One region of the Kosakonia oryzae genome, then DNA from elsewhere that is predicted to be linked to it. Evidence: predicted binding sites of a transcription regulator. Region 1 holds the regulator's gene; each other region holds the start of a gene.
What was found. The regulator sigma-54, encoded in region 1, starts transcription at its own class of promoters, with help from an activator protein. The targets are predictions, from matches to a motif close to GTTGGCACANNTTTCGCTNT.
Positions count from the first base shown of each region.

Region 2: the regulator sigma-54 is predicted to act here: its motif matches at 2,428-2,447, upstream of norV (anaerobic nitric oxide reductase flavorubredoxin).
Region 3: the regulator sigma-54 is predicted to act here: its motif matches at 2,102-2,121, upstream of hypA (hydrogenase maturation nickel metallochaperone HypA).
Region 4: the regulator sigma-54 is predicted to act here: its motif matches at 2,207-2,226, upstream of glnK (P-II family nitrogen regulator).

Region 1 covers NZ_CP014007.2:536,499-540,710, reverse strand. Annotated here, with positions in the region: gene lptA (lipopolysaccharide ABC transporter substrate-binding protein LptA) at 1-510, shown strand, start outside; gene lptB (LPS export ABC transporter ATP-binding protein) at 517-1,242, shown strand; gene rpoN (RNA polymerase factor sigma-54) at 1,291-2,724, shown strand; gene hpf (ribosome hibernation promoting factor) at 2,747-3,034, shown strand; gene ptsN (PTS IIA-like nitrogen regulatory protein PtsN) at 3,116-3,607, shown strand; gene rapZ (RNase adapter RapZ) at 3,650-4,212, shown strand, end outside.
Region 2 covers NZ_CP014007.2:1,134,065-1,138,276, reverse strand. Annotated here, with positions in the region: gene gutQ (arabinose-5-phosphate isomerase GutQ) at 1-795, shown strand, start outside; gene norR (nitric oxide reductase transcriptional regulator NorR) at 792-2,306, opposite strand; gene norV (anaerobic nitric oxide reductase flavorubredoxin) at 2,488-3,939, shown strand; gene norW (NADH:flavorubredoxin reductase NorW) at 3,936-4,212, shown strand, end outside.
Region 3 covers NZ_CP014007.2:1,105,224-1,109,435, reverse strand. Annotated here, with positions in the region: gene hycC (formate hydrogenlyase subunit 3) at 1-781, opposite strand, end outside; gene AWR26_RS05355 (4Fe-4S dicluster domain-containing protein) at 778-1,386, opposite strand; gene hycA (formate hydrogenlyase regulator HycA) at 1,482-1,949, opposite strand; gene hypA (hydrogenase maturation nickel metallochaperone HypA) at 2,148-2,495, shown strand; gene hypB (hydrogenase nickel incorporation protein HypB) at 2,499-3,371, shown strand; gene AWR26_RS05335 (HypC/HybG/HupF family hydrogenase formation chaperone) at 3,362-3,634, shown strand; gene hypD (hydrogenase formation protein HypD) at 3,634-4,212, shown strand, end outside.
Region 4 covers NZ_CP014007.2:4,086,478-4,090,689, reverse strand. Annotated here, with positions in the region: gene AWR26_RS19460 (SmdA family multidrug ABC transporter permease/ATP-binding protein) at 1-252, shown strand, start outside; gene AWR26_RS19455 (SmdB family multidrug efflux ABC transporter permease/ATP-binding protein) at 245-2,023, shown strand; gene glnK (P-II family nitrogen regulator) at 2,280-2,618, shown strand; gene amtB (ammonium transporter AmtB) at 2,651-3,937, shown strand; gene tesB (acyl-CoA thioesterase II) at 4,003-4,212, opposite strand, start outside.

The DNA.
Region 1 (4,212 bases):
AGTACGCTTTTTGCCGCTGCACTTCCGGCTTTTGCCGTGACCGGTGATACCGAACAGCCGATCCATATCGACTCCGATCAGCAGTCGCTGGATATGCAGGGCAATATTGTCACCTTCACCGGTAATGTCGTGGTGACGCAGGGGACCATTAAAATCAACGCCGATAAAGTGGTAGTAACGCGCCCGGGCGGCCAGCAAGGCAAAGAGATCATTGATGGTTATGGCAACCCAGCCACGTTTTATCAGATGCAGGACAACGGCAAACCGGTGAAAGGCCACGCTTCACAGATGCACTATGAGCTGGAAAAAGATTTTGTCGTGCTGACCGGTAAAGCCTATCTCGAGCAGTTGGACAGCAACATCACTGGCGACAAGATCACCTACCTGGTGAAAGAGCAGAAAATGCAGGCGTTCAGCGACAAAGGTAAACGCGTCACCACCGTATTGGTGCCGTCGCAGTTGCAGGACAAGGGCAACACCCCAACCCCGGCTCCTAAGAAGAGTAACTAATTCGTTATGGCAACATTAACTGCAAAGAATCTCGCGAAGGCCTATAAGGGCCGCCGCGTGGTTGAAGACGTCAGCCTGACCGTTAATTCTGGCGAAATTGTTGGGCTGCTTGGCCCTAACGGCGCAGGGAAAACGACCACCTTCTATATGGTGGTCGGGATTGTTCCGCGTGACGCGGGCAATATCATTATTGATGATGACGATATCAGCTTGCTGCCGCTGCATGCGCGCGCGCGTCGCGGCATCGGTTATTTACCGCAGGAAGCGTCTATTTTTCGTCGTCTGAGCGTGTATGACAACCTGATGGCAGTGCTTCAGATCCGTGACGATCTGACGTCCGAACAGCGCGAGGATCGCGCTAATGAATTGATGGAAGAGTTCCATATTGAGCATCTGCGCGACAATATGGGACAGTCCCTTTCGGGTGGTGAACGTCGCCGCGTTGAAATTGCGCGCGCACTGGCGGCAAATCCTAAATTTATCTTGCTGGATGAACCCTTTGCGGGCGTCGATCCCATCTCGGTTATCGACATCAAACGCATCATTGAACACTTACGTGACAGTGGGTTAGGTGTGTTAATTACTGACCACAATGTTCGCGAAACGCTGGCGGTGTGTGAACGTGCTTATATCGTCAGCCAGGGGCATTTAATTGCTCATGGTACACCGCAGCAAATCCTTGAAGACGAACACGTTAAGCGCGTATATCTTGGGGAAGACTTCAGACTCTGATAGGGTAGAGTTTATTGAGGTATTTTGTCGGAGAGTGCTGCTCTGAATATGAAGCAAGGTTTGCAATTAAGGCTTAGCCAACAGCTAGCTATGACGCCGCAACTGCAACAGGCTATCCGTCTGTTGCAGCTGTCTACGTTAGAACTTCAGCAGGAACTTCAGCAAGCGCTGGAGAGTAACCCATTGCTGGAACAAGCCGATCTTCATGAAGAAGTGGATAGCCAACAAACCCAGGAAAATGAAGGCCTGGATACCGTAGACGCGCTCGAACAGAAAGAGATGCCTGAAGAGCTGCCGCTGGACGCCAGTTGGGATGAGATTTATACCGCCGGAACGCCTTCCGGCAGCAGCCACGATTATATCGATGACGAACTGCCGATTTATCAGGGGGAAACGACACAATCTCTTCAAGATTACCTGATGTGGCAGGTGGAGTTAACGCCGTTTTCCGATACCGACCGCGCAATCGCAACCTCTATTGTCGATGCTGTCGATGAGACCGGCTATCTTACTGTGTCGCTTGAGGATGTGCTGGAAAGCATGGGTGATGAAGAGATCGGTCTCGATGAAGTTGAAGCGGTGTTAAAGCGCGTTCAGCGTTTCGATCCGGTTGGCGTCGCTGCGCGCGATCTGCGCGATTGCCTGTTGATCCAACTTTCTCAGTTTGCGAAAGATACGCCCTGGTGCGAAGAGGCTCGCCTGATCATCAGCGATCACCTCGATCTGCTCGCTAACCACGATTTCCGCTCTCTTATGCGCGTCACGCGTCTTAAAGAAGACGTGCTGAAAGAAGCGGTCAATCTGATCCAGTCGCTGGATCCGCGCCCCGGCCAGTCGATTCAGACCGGCGAACCAGAATATGTCATCCCGGATGTGCTGGTGCGTAAGCATAACGGGCGCTGGACGGTAGAACTGAACTCCGACAGCATTCCGCGTCTGCAAATCAACCAGCACTACGCTTCAATGGGCGGCGGCGCACGCAATGACGCCGACACCCAGTTTATCCGCAGTAATTTGCAGGAAGCGAAGTGGCTGATCAAAAGCCTTGAAAGCCGTAACGACACGCTATTGCGCGTCAGCCGCTGCATCGTCGAGCAGCAGCAGGCATTCTTTGAACAGGGCGAAGAGTTTATGAAACCGATGGTGTTGGCGGATATCGCCCAGGCCGTCGAAATGCACGAGTCCACGATTTCCCGTGTGACAACGCAGAAGTACCTGCACAGTCCTCGCGGCATTTTTGAATTGAAGTATTTCTTCTCCAGCCATGTGAATACGGAAGGCGGCGGCGAAGCCTCGTCGACAGCCATTCGCGCGCTGGTTAAGAAATTAATCGCCGCAGAAAACCCTGCAAAACCACTGAGCGACAGTAAGCTGACAACGCTGCTTTCCGATCAAGGAATTATGGTAGCGCGGCGTACCGTTGCGAAGTATCGAGAGTCTTTATCCATTCCGCCGTCTAACCAGCGTAAACAGCTGGTGTGACCCAACCGATAAGGAAGACACTATGCAGCTTAACATCACAGGACAAAACGTCGAGATCACTGATGCTTTACGTGAATTTGTGAACAACAAATTTGCCAAGCTTGAGCAGTATTTCGAAAGGATTAATCAGGTCTATATTGTGTTGAAAGTGGAGAAAGTGATCCATACCTCGGATGCAACCTTGCATGTCAATGGAGGCGAGTTGCATGCCAGCGCGGAAGGACAGGATATGTACGCTGCCATCGATGGTTTGATTGATAAACTGTCGCGACAGCTAACGAAACATAAAGATAAACTGAAACAACACTAATTGTCCGGGCGTTCGTTTGGCGCGTTGCACCCTACCGCAACCCGGTAGGGTGCTTAGCTCTGACGGCGCTTAGGTGAAATTATGATGAATAACGATTCCGCTCTTCAATTGAGCAATGTCCTTAACCAGGAATGTACACGTAGCGGCGTTCACTGCCAGAGCAAAAAACGAGCTCTGGAAATCATCAGTGAACTGGCGGCAAAACAGCTCGGCCTGCCGCCACAGGTCGTTTTCGAAGCCATTCTTACGCGTGAGAAAATGGGCAGTACCGGTATTGGTAACGGTATTGCCATCCCCCACGGTAAGCTGGAAGAGGATACGCTGCGCGCCGTTGGTGTTTTTGTACAGCTCGAAACGCCCATCGCCTTCGACGCTATCGATAATCAGCCTGTCGATCTGCTGTTTGCACTGCTGGTGCCGGCCGATCAAACCAAAACGCATCTGCATACGCTCTCGCTGGTGGCCAAACGGCTGGCGGATAAAACCATTTGCCGTCGCCTGCGCAGTGCGCAGAACGATGAAGAGCTGTATCAAATAATCACGCAGACAGAAGGCGAAAGCGACGATGCGTAATGGGAAGAACACCTTTTTTGTCGTTGTGGGGAGAAACGGTTCATGGTCCTGATGATCGTAAGTGGTCGTTCGGGTTCAGGCAAATCCGTGGCCCTGCGCGCTCTGGAAGACATGGGTTTCTATTGTGTCGATAACCTGCCGGTCGTGCTGCTGCCTCAACTGGCACAGACACTCGCCGATCGTCAGACCTCTGCCGCCGTCAGTATTGATGTGCGTAATATGCCGGAATCTCCGGAAATTTTTGAACAGGCAATGAGCAGTCTGCCTGATGCGTTCTCGCCGCAATTGCTGTTCCTTGATGCTGACCGTAACACGCTGATTCGGCGCTACAGCGATACGCGCCGCTTACATCCGCTCTCCAGCAAGAATTTATCGCTGGAAAGCGCTATTGATGAAGAGAGCAACCTGCTGGAGCCACTGCGTTCCCGCGCGGATCTGATTGTCGATACCTCCGAAATGTCGGTTCATGAGCTGGCCGAAATGCTGCGCACCCGCCTGCTCGGCAAGCGCGAGCGCGAACTGACCATGGTCTTTGAGTCGTTCGGCTTTAAGCACGGCATTCCTATCGATGCCGATTACGTCTTTGACGTTCGCTTTCTGCCCAA
Region 2 (4,212 bases), 600 kb from region 1:
AAAAAGATCGCCGCCACCTTTGCCAGTACCGGCACTCCGGCCTTTTTCGTGCATCCGGCGGAAGCGCTGCACGGCGATCTGGGCATGATTGAAAGCCGCGATGTGATGCTGTTTATCTCCTACTCCGGTTCGGCAAAAGAGTTGGATCTGATCCTGCCGCGGCTGGCGGAGAAATCCGTCGCCCTGCTGGCGATGACCGGTAAACCGCGCTCGCCGTTGGCGCTCGCCGCCGACGCAGTACTGGATATCTCCGTTGAACGTGAAGCCTGCCCGATGCACCTTGCGCCGACCTCCAGTACCGTCACGACGCTGATGATGGGCGATGCGCTGGCGATGTCGGTGATGCAGGCGCGCGGCTTTGACGAAGAGGATTTTGCCCGCTCGCATCCGGCAGGCGCGCTCGGCGCGCGGCTGCTGAATAAAGTGCATCATCTGATGCGCAAAGAGGAGCAGATCCCGCAGGTGCAACTGACGACCAGCGTGATGGAGGCGATGCTGGAGCTAAGCCGCACCGGTTTAGGTCTGGTGGCCGTTTGCGATGCGCAGCGTCAGGTTAAAGGCGTCTTTACCGATGGCGATCTGCGCCGCTGGCTGGTGGCAGGCGGCGCGTTAACCACCGCCGTCAGCGAAGCGATGACGCGCGGCGGCATCACCCTGGACGCCAACAGCCGCGCAGTGGATGCCAAAGAGCGCCTGATGCAGCGTAAAATCGCCGCCGCGCCGGTGGTGGATGACGCGGGAATTCTGGTGGGTGCCATCAACCTGCAGGATTTCTATCAGGCCGGTATTCTTTAACGCTTCAGTCCCAGACGTTTCGCCAGCCGGTGCAGGTTGGCGACGTCCAGTTCCAGCGCCCGGGCGCAGGCCGCCCAGTTTCTCCCACACTCTTCCAGTGTTCTGGTAATCAGCGCCCGCTGGAAATCCTCGGTGGCATCACGCAGATTTTGTCCCGCCGGTAACGCCGAAGCGGTTTGTACCACCGGCGTCTGTTCATCGCTGAGGGCAAAATGTCGCGCCTCCAGTACCACATCGTCGCTGTTGCGCGTCCCGCGCGCCAGAATCACCGCGCGGTGAATGGCATGTTCCAGCTCGCGCACATTGCCCGGCCAGCCGTAGCTGAGTAAATGCGCACGCGCGCCGGGGCTGAGCGCCACCCGGCCAAGCCCCAGACGCAGACGGCACTGCTCGCAGAAGTAACCCGCCAGCAGCACCACATCGTCGCCCCGTTCACGCAGCGGCGGTACCGACAACGGAAACACGCTAAGACGATGATAGAGATCGGCGCGAAAACGGCCAGCCAGCACCTCTTCTCGCAGATCGCGGTTCGTCGCCGCCAGCACGCGCACATCCACGCGCAGGCTGCGATCGTCGCCGACACGTTGCAGATCGCCATACTGCAAGACCCGCAGCAGCTTGGCCTGCAATGAGAGGGACAATTCACCGATCTCATCAAGAAACAGCGTGCCATTATCTGCCATCTCAAACTTGCCGCTGCGATTGCTGATGGCTCCGGTAAAAGCCCCTTTCACGTGGCCGAACAGTTCACTCTCGGCCACACTTTCCGGCAGCGCTGCACAGTTGAGATAAACCAGCGGGCTGGCTGCCCGCGCGGAACCTTCATGAATCGCCTTAGCCACCAGCTCTTTCCCGGTGCCGGTTTCGCCGCTGATCAGCACGTTAAGATCGGACGCGGCAACAATATCGATCTCTTTTTTCAGCGCCACCATGCCCGGCGATAGCCCAATCATTTCGCTGCGCGCCACCGGCTCAAACGCAGCGGGCGCGCCGGGCAGTATATTCTGGCTCTCCAGCTGCTCAATCAGCAGCGCATTGTTCAACGCTCCTGCCGCCAGCGCCGCAATCAGCCGCAGCTCTTCGTCGCTGAAGGTGTCGAACTGATCCGGAGACATACCATCCAGCGTCAGCGCGCCAATCAGGTTCTGCCCGGCAAACAGCGGCAGCCCGACGCAAGCGTGCACTTTCAGGCTCTCCTGGCCGGGGATCAGCCCATCATAAGGATCGGGCAAACCGCTGTCGGCCGGAAAACGCACCACATCCCCCGCGCGGGCAATCGCTTCCAGCCTTGGGTGCCCTTCCAGCGTAAAACGCCTGCCGAGCACGTCCTGCGCCAGCCCGTCGATGGCCAGCGGAATAAACTGCCGCGCCTCGTAGCGCAGCAGCGCAGAGGCATCGCAGGCCAGCACCTGGCGCAGCGTGGTAATCAGCCGCTGGAAGCGATCCGCATGGCCGATACCGCTCTGCAATTCAATGGCGATTCCCGCCAGCACATTCAGTGAAAAACTCATGCTTACCTCACTGTCTTTTTGACAATGCATAGTGTCATATTGACTGTAAATATCATAGTCATAATGACAACTATCTTTTCAGTTAACCCATTAAAAAATATAGAAATCAATTAATTAAAAAGTTGGCACAGCCTTTGATATTAGCCATACATCGAACTGAAAAAAGTACAGGACATTTGATATGGCTATTCATGTAAAAAACAACATTCACTGGGTTGGGCAACGTGACTGGGAAGTGCGCGATTTTCACGGTACTGAATACAAAACGCTGAAAGGCAGCAGCTACAACAGCTATTTGATCCGCGAAGGCAAAAACGTGCTGATCGATACCGTCGATCACAAATTCAGCCGCGAGTTTGTGCAGAACCTGAGCGCAGAGATCGATCTGCAACGCATCGACTACATCGTGATTAACCATGCCGAAGAAGATCACGCCGGTGCGCTGACCGAGTTGATGTCGCACATCCCGCATACGCCGATCTACTGCACGGCGAATGCGATCGACTCGATCACCGGTCATCATCATCACCCGGAGTGGAACTTTAACGTGGTGAAAACCGGCGACACGCTGGATATCGGCAACGGCAAACAGTTGATCTTCGTTGAAACGCCGATGCTGCACTGGCCGGACAGCATGATGACCTACCTGACCGGCGACGCCGTACTGTTCAGCAATGACGCTTTCGGCCAGCACTACTGCGACGAACGCCTGTTTAATGATGAAGTGGATCAGGCGGAGCTGTTCGAACAGTGCCAGCGCTATTACGCGAATATTCTGACGCCGTTCAGCCGCCTGGTGACGCCGAAAATCACCGAGATCCTCGGCTTTAACCTGCCGGTAGATATGATTGCTACCTCGCACGGCGTGGTGTGGCGCGATAACCCAACGCAAATTGTCGAGCTGTACCTGAAATGGGCGGCCGATTATCAGGAGGATCGCATCACCCTTTTCTACGACACCATGTCCAACAACACCCGTATGATGGCCGACGCCATTGCGCAGGGTATTAACGAAGTTGACCCGCGCGTGGCGGTGAAAATCTTTAACGTCGCCCGCAGCGATAAAAACGACATCCTGACCAATGTGTTCCGCTCGAAAGGCGTGCTGGTTGGCACCTCGACCATGAATAACGTGATGATGCCGAAAATTGCCGGGCTGGTCGAAGAGATCACCGGCCTGCGTTTTCGCAACAAACGCGCCAGCGCGTTTGGCTCCCACGGCTGGAGCGGCGGCGCGGTAGACCGTCTCTCCACCCGCTTACAGGATGCCGGGTTTGAAATGTCCGTCAGCCTGAAAGCTAAATGGCGGCCGGATATCGACGCGCTGGAAGTGTGCCGCCAGCACGGGCGCGATATCGCTCGCCAGTGGGCACTCTCTCCTTTGCCGGAAGCGGTAAAAGCGGCCTCCACAACAGCTCAGGAAGCCTGCGCCTGTGCCGCAGCCGCCGCTGCGGAACTCGGCCCGCGCATGCAGTGCAGCGTCTGCCAGTGGATCTATGATCCCGTAAAAGGCGAGCCGCTGCAGGATGTTGCGCCAGGTACGCCGTGGAGTGAGGTTCCGGACAATTTCCTCTGCCCGGAATGTTCCTTAGGCAAAGAGGTGTTTGACGAACTGGCAACGGAGGCAAAATGAGCGCCGGTATTGTGATTATCGGATCGGGCTTCGCCGCCCGGTCGCTGGTGAAAAACATCCGAAAACTCGACGGCACCGTACCGCTGACATTGATTGCCGCCGACAGCATCGATGAGTACAACAAACCGGATCTCAGCCATGTCATCAGCAAAGCGCAAAGTGCCGATGATTTGCTGCGCCAACCGGCGGGGGAATTTGCCGAGCAATTTAACCTGCGGCTGTTCCCGCACACGGTTATCACCGCCATTGATGCTGAAGCGCAGGTGGTGAAAA
Region 3 (4,212 bases), 570 kb from region 1:
CCAGCAGTACAACGCCCCACCACAGCGGCGGCTGGCCGCCCAGCAAGGAGAAACTGAGAATGCCGAACAGCCCGACTTTCATCACCACGGTAGAAAAGAGCGCGGCGGCCGGTGCTTGCGCGCTGGCGTGCGCCTGCGGCGCCCAGGCGTGCAGCGGAATAATCCCCGCCAGCAGACCAAAACCAATTACCCCCAGCAGCCAGACACCGCTGCTCAGCGGTTGTCCGCTAAGCTGAACAAAATCGAGCGTGTGATAACGCTGCCAGATAAACCAGCAGGCCAGCGCCAGCAGCACCGTGCCAAGACGCCCCATGGCGAACCACAATTTGCCAGAGGCGCTGCACCCGGTAAGAAACACCGCGCTCAGCGCCATGATTTCGCTCATCACGACCAGCTCGCCGAGATTCGCGGAACAGACGGCGCACAGCGCGGCGGCCAGCAGCAAATTGATCAACAACCCGTTGGCTTTCACCGCGTCATGGCGGTGCCAGTGGATGTTATAGAGGCTGATAAGCAGGCCGCAAAGGCCGAAAGTGATCACCCACACGGCACGCAGCGGCGTGACCAGTAACGGATACTGCAACAGCGTCAGGCTGCCAGAAACGGCATCGGCGCCCAGCAGCGACAATAACCCGGCAGCGGTCGCCATGGCACTGCCGATTGCGCCGCCAAGACCGGCCAGCCAGCCGCTGAGAATTTTCGCCCGCGTAAACAGGTACGCCAGCGCAGCAGCGCAGGTAAACACCGCCACCGCGCCGTTGAGCAACGAGAGAATCGTCATTTTGCACTCCGGTTAAGCTGGGTAAATAGCGACAAATCGCCGTAGTCCGTATTCAGGGTCTGCTCGCGTTTGCGACGGCTGGCGCGGGCGATATCGAGGTTATTGACCAGATGCAGCGCCTTGGTCGGGCACATCCGCACGCAGGCCGGGCCTTGATCATCGAAATGGCAAAGATCGCACTTCACGGCGATAGCCCGCACGCCGGGCACCCAGTCCAGCAGCGTGCTGACGCGCGCAGGTGCAGGCGGCGCGGCGGGCGCGAGCGGCGAGTTAACGTTGGCCGGAATATCCAGCGGACGGCTACCGGCAAATTCGATAGCGCCAAACGGGCAGGCAATCGCGCACAGTTTGCAGCTTACGCACAGGCTTTCATTTAACTGCACCGCGCCATCGACGCGATTAATGGCGTTTACCGGACAAACGCCCGCACAGGGCGCGTCTTCGCAGTGGTGGCACTGCTGCGGCGCGGATTCATGTTCATTACGCATCACACGCAGCCGCGGCATCGACTGCAAGCCATACGCGCGGTGCGTCTCCGCGCAGGCCGCCTCGCAGGTGTGGCAGCCGATACAGAGCGCCGGGTCGGCAATTACAAAACGGTTCACCAGCTAATCCTCAGGTGATTCACCCAGTCCGGGCGGTCATTTTTGACGAAATCAGTCGCACGACGTGTCACTTCGACACATCTCGACACCCAAACTCAGGCCAGCGCAGACGCGTGCGCGCTGCTGGCAAGAAGAGAGAGATTGATGGGGGTATCGTTTTCCATCGCCGCGTACAGGCTGTCGTAAACCGTGGCGATTTTTTCCAGATAGTGTTCCAGCACTTTTTCACGATCGTGGGTGCTGATAACGCCGTCCACTTTGCCGTCGCTGGTGAGCTGTGCCTTTGCTATCAAGCGTTTATCGCTGCCATCTTTATTGGCAATCGCATATTCGATGGTATGGCCATTAAAGCCGCCGGTCAGAGAGACGGTGACCGTGAAGTGACCGAACAGCTCAAAACTGAGCTGCTGCTCTGGCGCGCAACCTATGGCATGGTGCAGGCGCGCTTTTGACAGCGTGATCCCCTGAACCAGCGCGTTACAGTAACTGCGCCACTCCTCCTGCAGGAGATGGTGTCGCCCGGCAATGTAATCTGCCTTTTCGCTAATTTCCCAAATCGTCATGTCTGCTTACCTGATTAATTGAAACAACGGCGGTAAAGCATCATCCATGCCAACATTTAATTTGTTGATTATTAAAGGAATAAATAAAAATATTCGCTAATTTCGACGTGTCATCTCGACAGGTTCGACATCGTCACAGTGTCAACATCACTCATGGCACTCTTATTGCATTAACGCGGCAACTCATAAGGAGGGATTATGCATGAGATCACTTTGTGCCAGCGGGCGCTGGAAATTATTGAACAACAGGCCACCGCGAACGGTGCGCGTCGGGTTACCGGCGTCTGGTTAAAAGTGGGCGCATTTTCCTGTGTCGAAACCGAAGCTTTAACGTTTTGTTTTGATCTGGTGTGCCGTGGCAGCCTGGCTGAAGGTTGTACACTGCACATCGAACAACAGCAAGCGGAGTGCTGGTGCGAGTCTTGTCGGCAGTACGTCACGCTGCTCACCCAGCGTGTTCGCCGCTGCCCACAATGCCACAGCGACCAGTTGCAGATCGTTGCCGACGATGGAATGCAAATTCAGCGCCTGGAAATTGAGGAGTAAACAATGTGTACAACATGTGGTTGTCAGGACGGTAACCTTTATATCGAGGGTGACGAACATAACCCGCACTCTGCGTTTCGCAGCGCACCGTTCGCCCCTGCTGCGCGCCCTGCGCTAACTATAACCCGCGTCAATACCCGAGAGTTCACCCCCACCCAATCGGGTAACGGCGATTTGCATTACGGTCACGGCGAAGCCGGCACCCACGCGCCGGGCATGAGCCAGCGCCGGATGCTGGAAGTGGAGATCGACGTACTGGATAAAAATAACCAGATCGCCGCCCGCAACCGCGCCCGCTTTGCCGCCCGCCAGCAACTGGTGTTGAACCTGGTCTCCAGCCCTGGCTCCGGCAAAACGACTCTGCTCACCGAAACCCTGCAGCGCCTGAATGCGCGCGTCCCCTGCGCGGTGATCGAAGGGGATCAGCAAACCGTCAATGACGCCGCGCGTATTCGCGCCACCGGTACCCCGGCGATTCAGGTGAACACCGGCAAGGGTTGCCACCTGGATGCGCAGATGATTGCCGATGCTGCGCCGCGTCTACCGCTCGACGATCGCGGCATTCTGTTTATTGAAAACGTCGGCAACCTGGTATGCCCGGCGGGCTTCGATCTGGGCGAACGCCATAAAGTGGCGGTGCTGTCAGTGACCGAAGGGGAAGACAAGCCACTGAAATATCCACACATGTTCGCCGCCGCCTCACTGATGCTGCTGAATAAAGTGGATCTGCTGCCGTACCTCAATTTTGATGTCGAGCGCTGCATCGCCTACGCCCGTGAAGTGAACCCGCAGATTGAGATCCTGCTGGTTTCCGCCACCAAAGGCGACGGGATGGACGCCTGGCTCGACTGGCTGGAGACGCAACGATGTGCATAGGCGTACCGGGGCAAATTTGCGCCATTGATGGCCTGCAAGCCAAAGTGGACGTCTGCGGCATTCAGCGCGACGTGGATTTAACCCTGGTCGGCAGCCACGATGAACACGGCCAGCCGCGTCTCGGCCAGTGGGTGCTGGTGCACGTCGGTTTTGCCATGAGCGTGATTAACGAAGCGGAGGCGCTGGATACGCTGGCGGCGCTGCAAAACATGTTCGATGTCGAGCCGGATGTCGGCGCGCTGCTCTACGGCGAGGAGAAATAATGCGTTTTGTCGATGAATATCGCGCCCCGGAACAGGTGATGCAACTGATTGCCCATCTGCGCGAACGGGCCTCTCATCTTAGCTATACCGCCGCGCGTCCGCTGCGCATTATGGAAGTATGCGGCGGCCATACGCACGCCATCTTTAAATTCGGCCTCGATCAGCTGCTGCCGGAAAACATCGAGTTTATCCACGGGCCTGGCTGTCCGGTGTGCGTGTTACCAATGGGACGCATCGATACCTGCGTGGAGATCGCCAGCCATCCGGAAGTGATCTTCTGCACTTTCGGCGACGCCATTCGCGTGCCGGGGAAAAAGGGCTCGCTGTTACAGGCAAAAGCGCGCGGTGCCGATGTGCGCATCGTCTATTCACCGATGGATGCGCTGGCGCTGGCGGAAAAAAATCCGCAGCGCAAAGTGGTGTTCTTCGGCCTCGGTTTTGAAACCACCATGCCCGCTACGGCGATCACGCTTCAGCAGGCGAAAGCCCGCAACATCAATAACTTCTGGTTCTTCTGCCAGCATATTACGCTGATCCCAACGCTGCGCAGTCTGCTGGAACAGCCGGATAACGGCATC
Region 4 (4,212 bases), 1.9 Mb from region 1:
GGTCGCACCGAACATCAAATTTTGCATAACCTGCGCCAGTGGGGCGAAGGGCGCACAGTCATTATCAGTGCGCATCGCCTGTCGGCGCTAACGGAAGCCAGCGAGATTTTAGTCATGCAGCATGGACATATAGCCCAGCGCGGTCAGCATGAGCAGCTTGCGCGCCAGCCGGGCTGGTATCGCGATATGTATCGCTACCAGCAACTGGAAGCTGCGTTGAATGACGTACCGCAGGAGGCCGCCGATGCGTAATCTCGCACGACAATGGCCGACGCTGAAACGCCTGCTGGTGTATGGCAAACCGTGGCGCAAATCGTTAATCAAAGCGGTGTTGATGCTGTGGGTTGCGGCGATTGCGGAAGTCTCCGGCCCGGCTCTGATCAGCTACTTTATCGATAATATGGTGGCGAAAAGTTACCTGCCGCTTGCGCTGGTCTCCGGGCTGGCGGCGGTTTATGTCGGCCTGCAACTGCTGGCGGCGCTGCTGCACTACAGTCAGTCGCTGCTGTTTAACCAGGCGGCGGTCGGCGTGGTACAGCAACTGCGTACCGATGTGATGGATGCCGCGCTGCGCCAGCCATTGAGCGAATTTGATACCCAGCCGGTCGGGCAGATTATCTCCCGCGTGACCAACGACACCGAAGTGATCCGCGATCTTTATGTCACGGTGGTCGCGACGGTGCTGCGCAGCGCCGCGTTGATTGGCGCGATGCTGGTCGCTATGTTCAGCCTGGACTGGCGGATGGCGCTGGTGGCGATGGCGATTTTCCCGGCGGTGCTGATCGTCATGTTGATCTATCAGCGCTATAGCACGCCGATTGTGCGCCGGATGCGTGCCTACCTTGCAGACATTAACGATGGCTTTAACGAAATCATTAACGGCATGGGCGTGATTCAGCAGTTCCGCCAGCAGGCGCGCTTTGGTGAACGTATGGGCGATGCCAGCCGTTCCCACTATCTTGCGCGCATGCAAACTCTGCGGCTGGATGGCTTTCTGCTGCGCCCGCTGCTGAGTCTTTTTTCTGCGCTGGTGCTGTGCGGGCTGCTGATGCTGTTTGGTTTCTCCTCCGTGGGAACAGTGGAGGTCGGCGTACTGTATGCGTTTATCAGCTATCTTGGCCGTCTGAATGAACCGTTGATTGAGCTGACGACGCAGCAATCGATGTTGCAGCAGGCGGTTGTCGCGGGCGAGCGTGTGTTCGAACTGATGGATCGGCCGCGCCAGTCTTATGGTGACGATGATACGCCGCTACACAGTGGCGCCATTGATATTGAGAATGTTTCGTTTGCCTACCGCGACGATCAACTGGTGCTGCAGGATATTTCGCTATCGGTTGAGCCGCGCAGCTTTGTCGCCTTAGTGGGGCATACCGGCAGCGGGAAAAGTACGCTTGCCAGCCTGTTGATGGGTTACTACCCGCTCACGCAGGGTGAGATCCGCCTCGACGGAAGGCCGCTCTCTGCGCTCAGCCATACGGCGCTGCGCAAAGGCGTGGCGATGGTGCAACAGGATCCGGTGGTGCTGGCGGACAGCTTTTTCGCCAACGTGACGTTGGGGCGTGATATCAGCGAAGCGCAGGTATGGCAGGCGCTGGAGACGGTACAACTGGCGGAACTGGCGCGCGGTATGAGTGCGGGTATTCATACCCGGCTCGGCGAGCAGGGGAATAATCTCTCGGTTGGGCAAAAACAACTGCTGGCGCTGGCGCGCGTGCTGGTCGATACGCCACGGATCCTGATCCTCGATGAGGCAACGGCAAATATCGACTCCGGTACCGAGCAGGCAATCCAGCATGCGCTGGCGGCGGTGCGTAAACAGACCACGCTGGTGGTGATCGCCCACCGTTTATCGACCATTGTTGAGGCCGAAACTATTCTTGTGTTACATCGCGGGCAGGCGGTGGAGCGCGGGACGCACCAGCAATTGTTGGCCGCGAAAGGGCGCTACTGGCAGATGTACCAACTGCAACTGGCCGGGGAAGAACTGGCGGCCAGCGCGCGAGAAGAGTCGCTTATCGCCTGATGCACCAAAATTAGGCATGCTACTGACAGGATCCTCTGTTGGTGCAAAAAAGTAACGCACCATGCACTGTTATGGTGCGTTTTTCTTTTCTGGCACCAGGCCGAATCGCGAGCCTGCATTTTCCCCCTTCCGCTTTTCCCGGCCTGTCTGCACTAACAATCTGAAATTCTCCTCGTTTTCATTGTTGGCACACCGCTTGCAATATCTGTCGTGTGTTAGCTGCGGCCATTATCGAATTTCGACTGGAGGGGGATCTATGAAGCTGGTTACCGTGGTGATTAAACCATTCAAACTCGAAGACGTTCGTGAAGCACTGTCTTCTATTGGTATTCAAGGGCTGACCGTGACTGAAGTTAAAGGTTTCGGGCGTCAGAAAGGTCATGCCGAGCTGTACCGCGGTGCGGAATATAGCGTCAATTTCCTGCCTAAAGTGAAAATTGATGTGGCGATTGCTGATGATCAACTCGATGAAGTCATCGATGTGATCAGCAAAGCGGCCTACACCGGAAAAATTGGCGACGGTAAAATTTTCGTTGCTGAGTTGCAACGCGTCATTCGTATTCGTACCGGCGAAGCCGACGAAGCGGCACTGTAATAGCTGGCCACACAGTGATAGGGATTGGAACAATGAAAAACACAACATTAAAAACAGGTCTTGCTTCACTGGCATTGCTGCCAGGTCTGGCGATGGCGGCTCCCGCTGTAGCAGATAAAGCAGACAACGGCTTTATGATGATTTCTACCGCACTGGTGCTGTTTATGAGCATCCCGGGCATCGCGCTGTTTTACGGCGGCTTGATCCGCGGGAAAAACGTGCTCTCTATGCTGACGCAGGTGGCTGTCACCTTCGCGCTGGTGTGCGTTCTGTGGGTGGTTTACGGCTACTCTCTGGCTTTTGGCGAGGGCAACAGCTTCTTCGGCAGCTTCAACTGGGTAATGCTGAAGAATATCGAACTGACGGCGGTCATGGGCAGCATCTATCAGTATATCCACGTTGCTTTCCAGGGCTCTTTCGCCTGTATCACCGTCGGCCTGATTGTGGGTGCGCTGGCTGAACGTATTCGCTTCTCTGCGGTACTGATTTTCGTGGTGGTATGGCTGACGCTCTCTTATGTGCCGATTGCGCACATGGTATGGGGCGGCGGTCTGCTGGCAGCGCATGGCGCGCTGGACTTCGCGGGCGGTACGGTGGTGCATATCAACGCCGCTGTTGCAGGCCTGGTGGGTGCTTACCTGATTGGTAAACGTGTGGGCTTTGGCAAAGAAGCGTTCAAACCGCATAACCTGCCGATGGTCTTTACCGGCACCGCTATCCTCTATGTTGGTTGGTTCGGCTTTAACGCGGGTTCCGCAAGCGCGGCCAACGAAATCGCCGGGCTGGCTTTCGTAAATACCGTTGTGGCTACTGCTGGTGCAATCCTGGCGTGGGTGTTCGGTGAGTGGGCGCTGCGTGGCAAACCGTCTCTGCTGGGTGCATGTTCCGGCGCGATTGCAGGCCTGGTAGGTATTACTCCGGCGTGTGGTTATGTCGGTGTCGGCGGCGCGCTGATTGTGGGCCTGGTTTCAGGTCTGGCAGGTCTGTGGGGCGTTACTGCACTGAAACGTATGCTGCGTGTTGACGATCCGTGTGACGTGTTTGGTGTGCACGGCGTGTGCGGTATCGTCGGCTGTATCCTGACTGGCATCTTTGCCGCAACGTCCCTGGGCGGCGTAGGTTACGCACAAGGCGTGACGATGGGGCAGCAGCTCCTGGTTCAGCTGGAAAGTATCGCACTCACCATCGTGTGGTCCGGCGTCGTGGCCTTTATCGGCTACAAACTGGCTGACATGACTGTGGGCCTGCGTGTACCGGAAGATCAAGAGCGTGAAGGTCTGGATGTTAACAGCCACGGCGAAAACGCCTACAACGCCTGATCGAATTGAGTTATCTCCTGAGCATAAAAAAGCCTCCATACGGAGGCTTTTCCTTTTGTAGAGCCTTAGTTGCGGTTGCGCATCACGCCTTCCTGCACGGTTGACGCCACCAGCACGCCCTGTTGCGTATAGAACTCACCGCGTACAAAGCCGCGTGCCCCGGAGGCTGACGTACTTTCCACGCTATAAAGCAGCCATTCATTCATATTGAATGGGCGATGGAACCACATTGAATGGTCGATGGTAGCGACCTGCATACCGTGCTCAAGAAAACC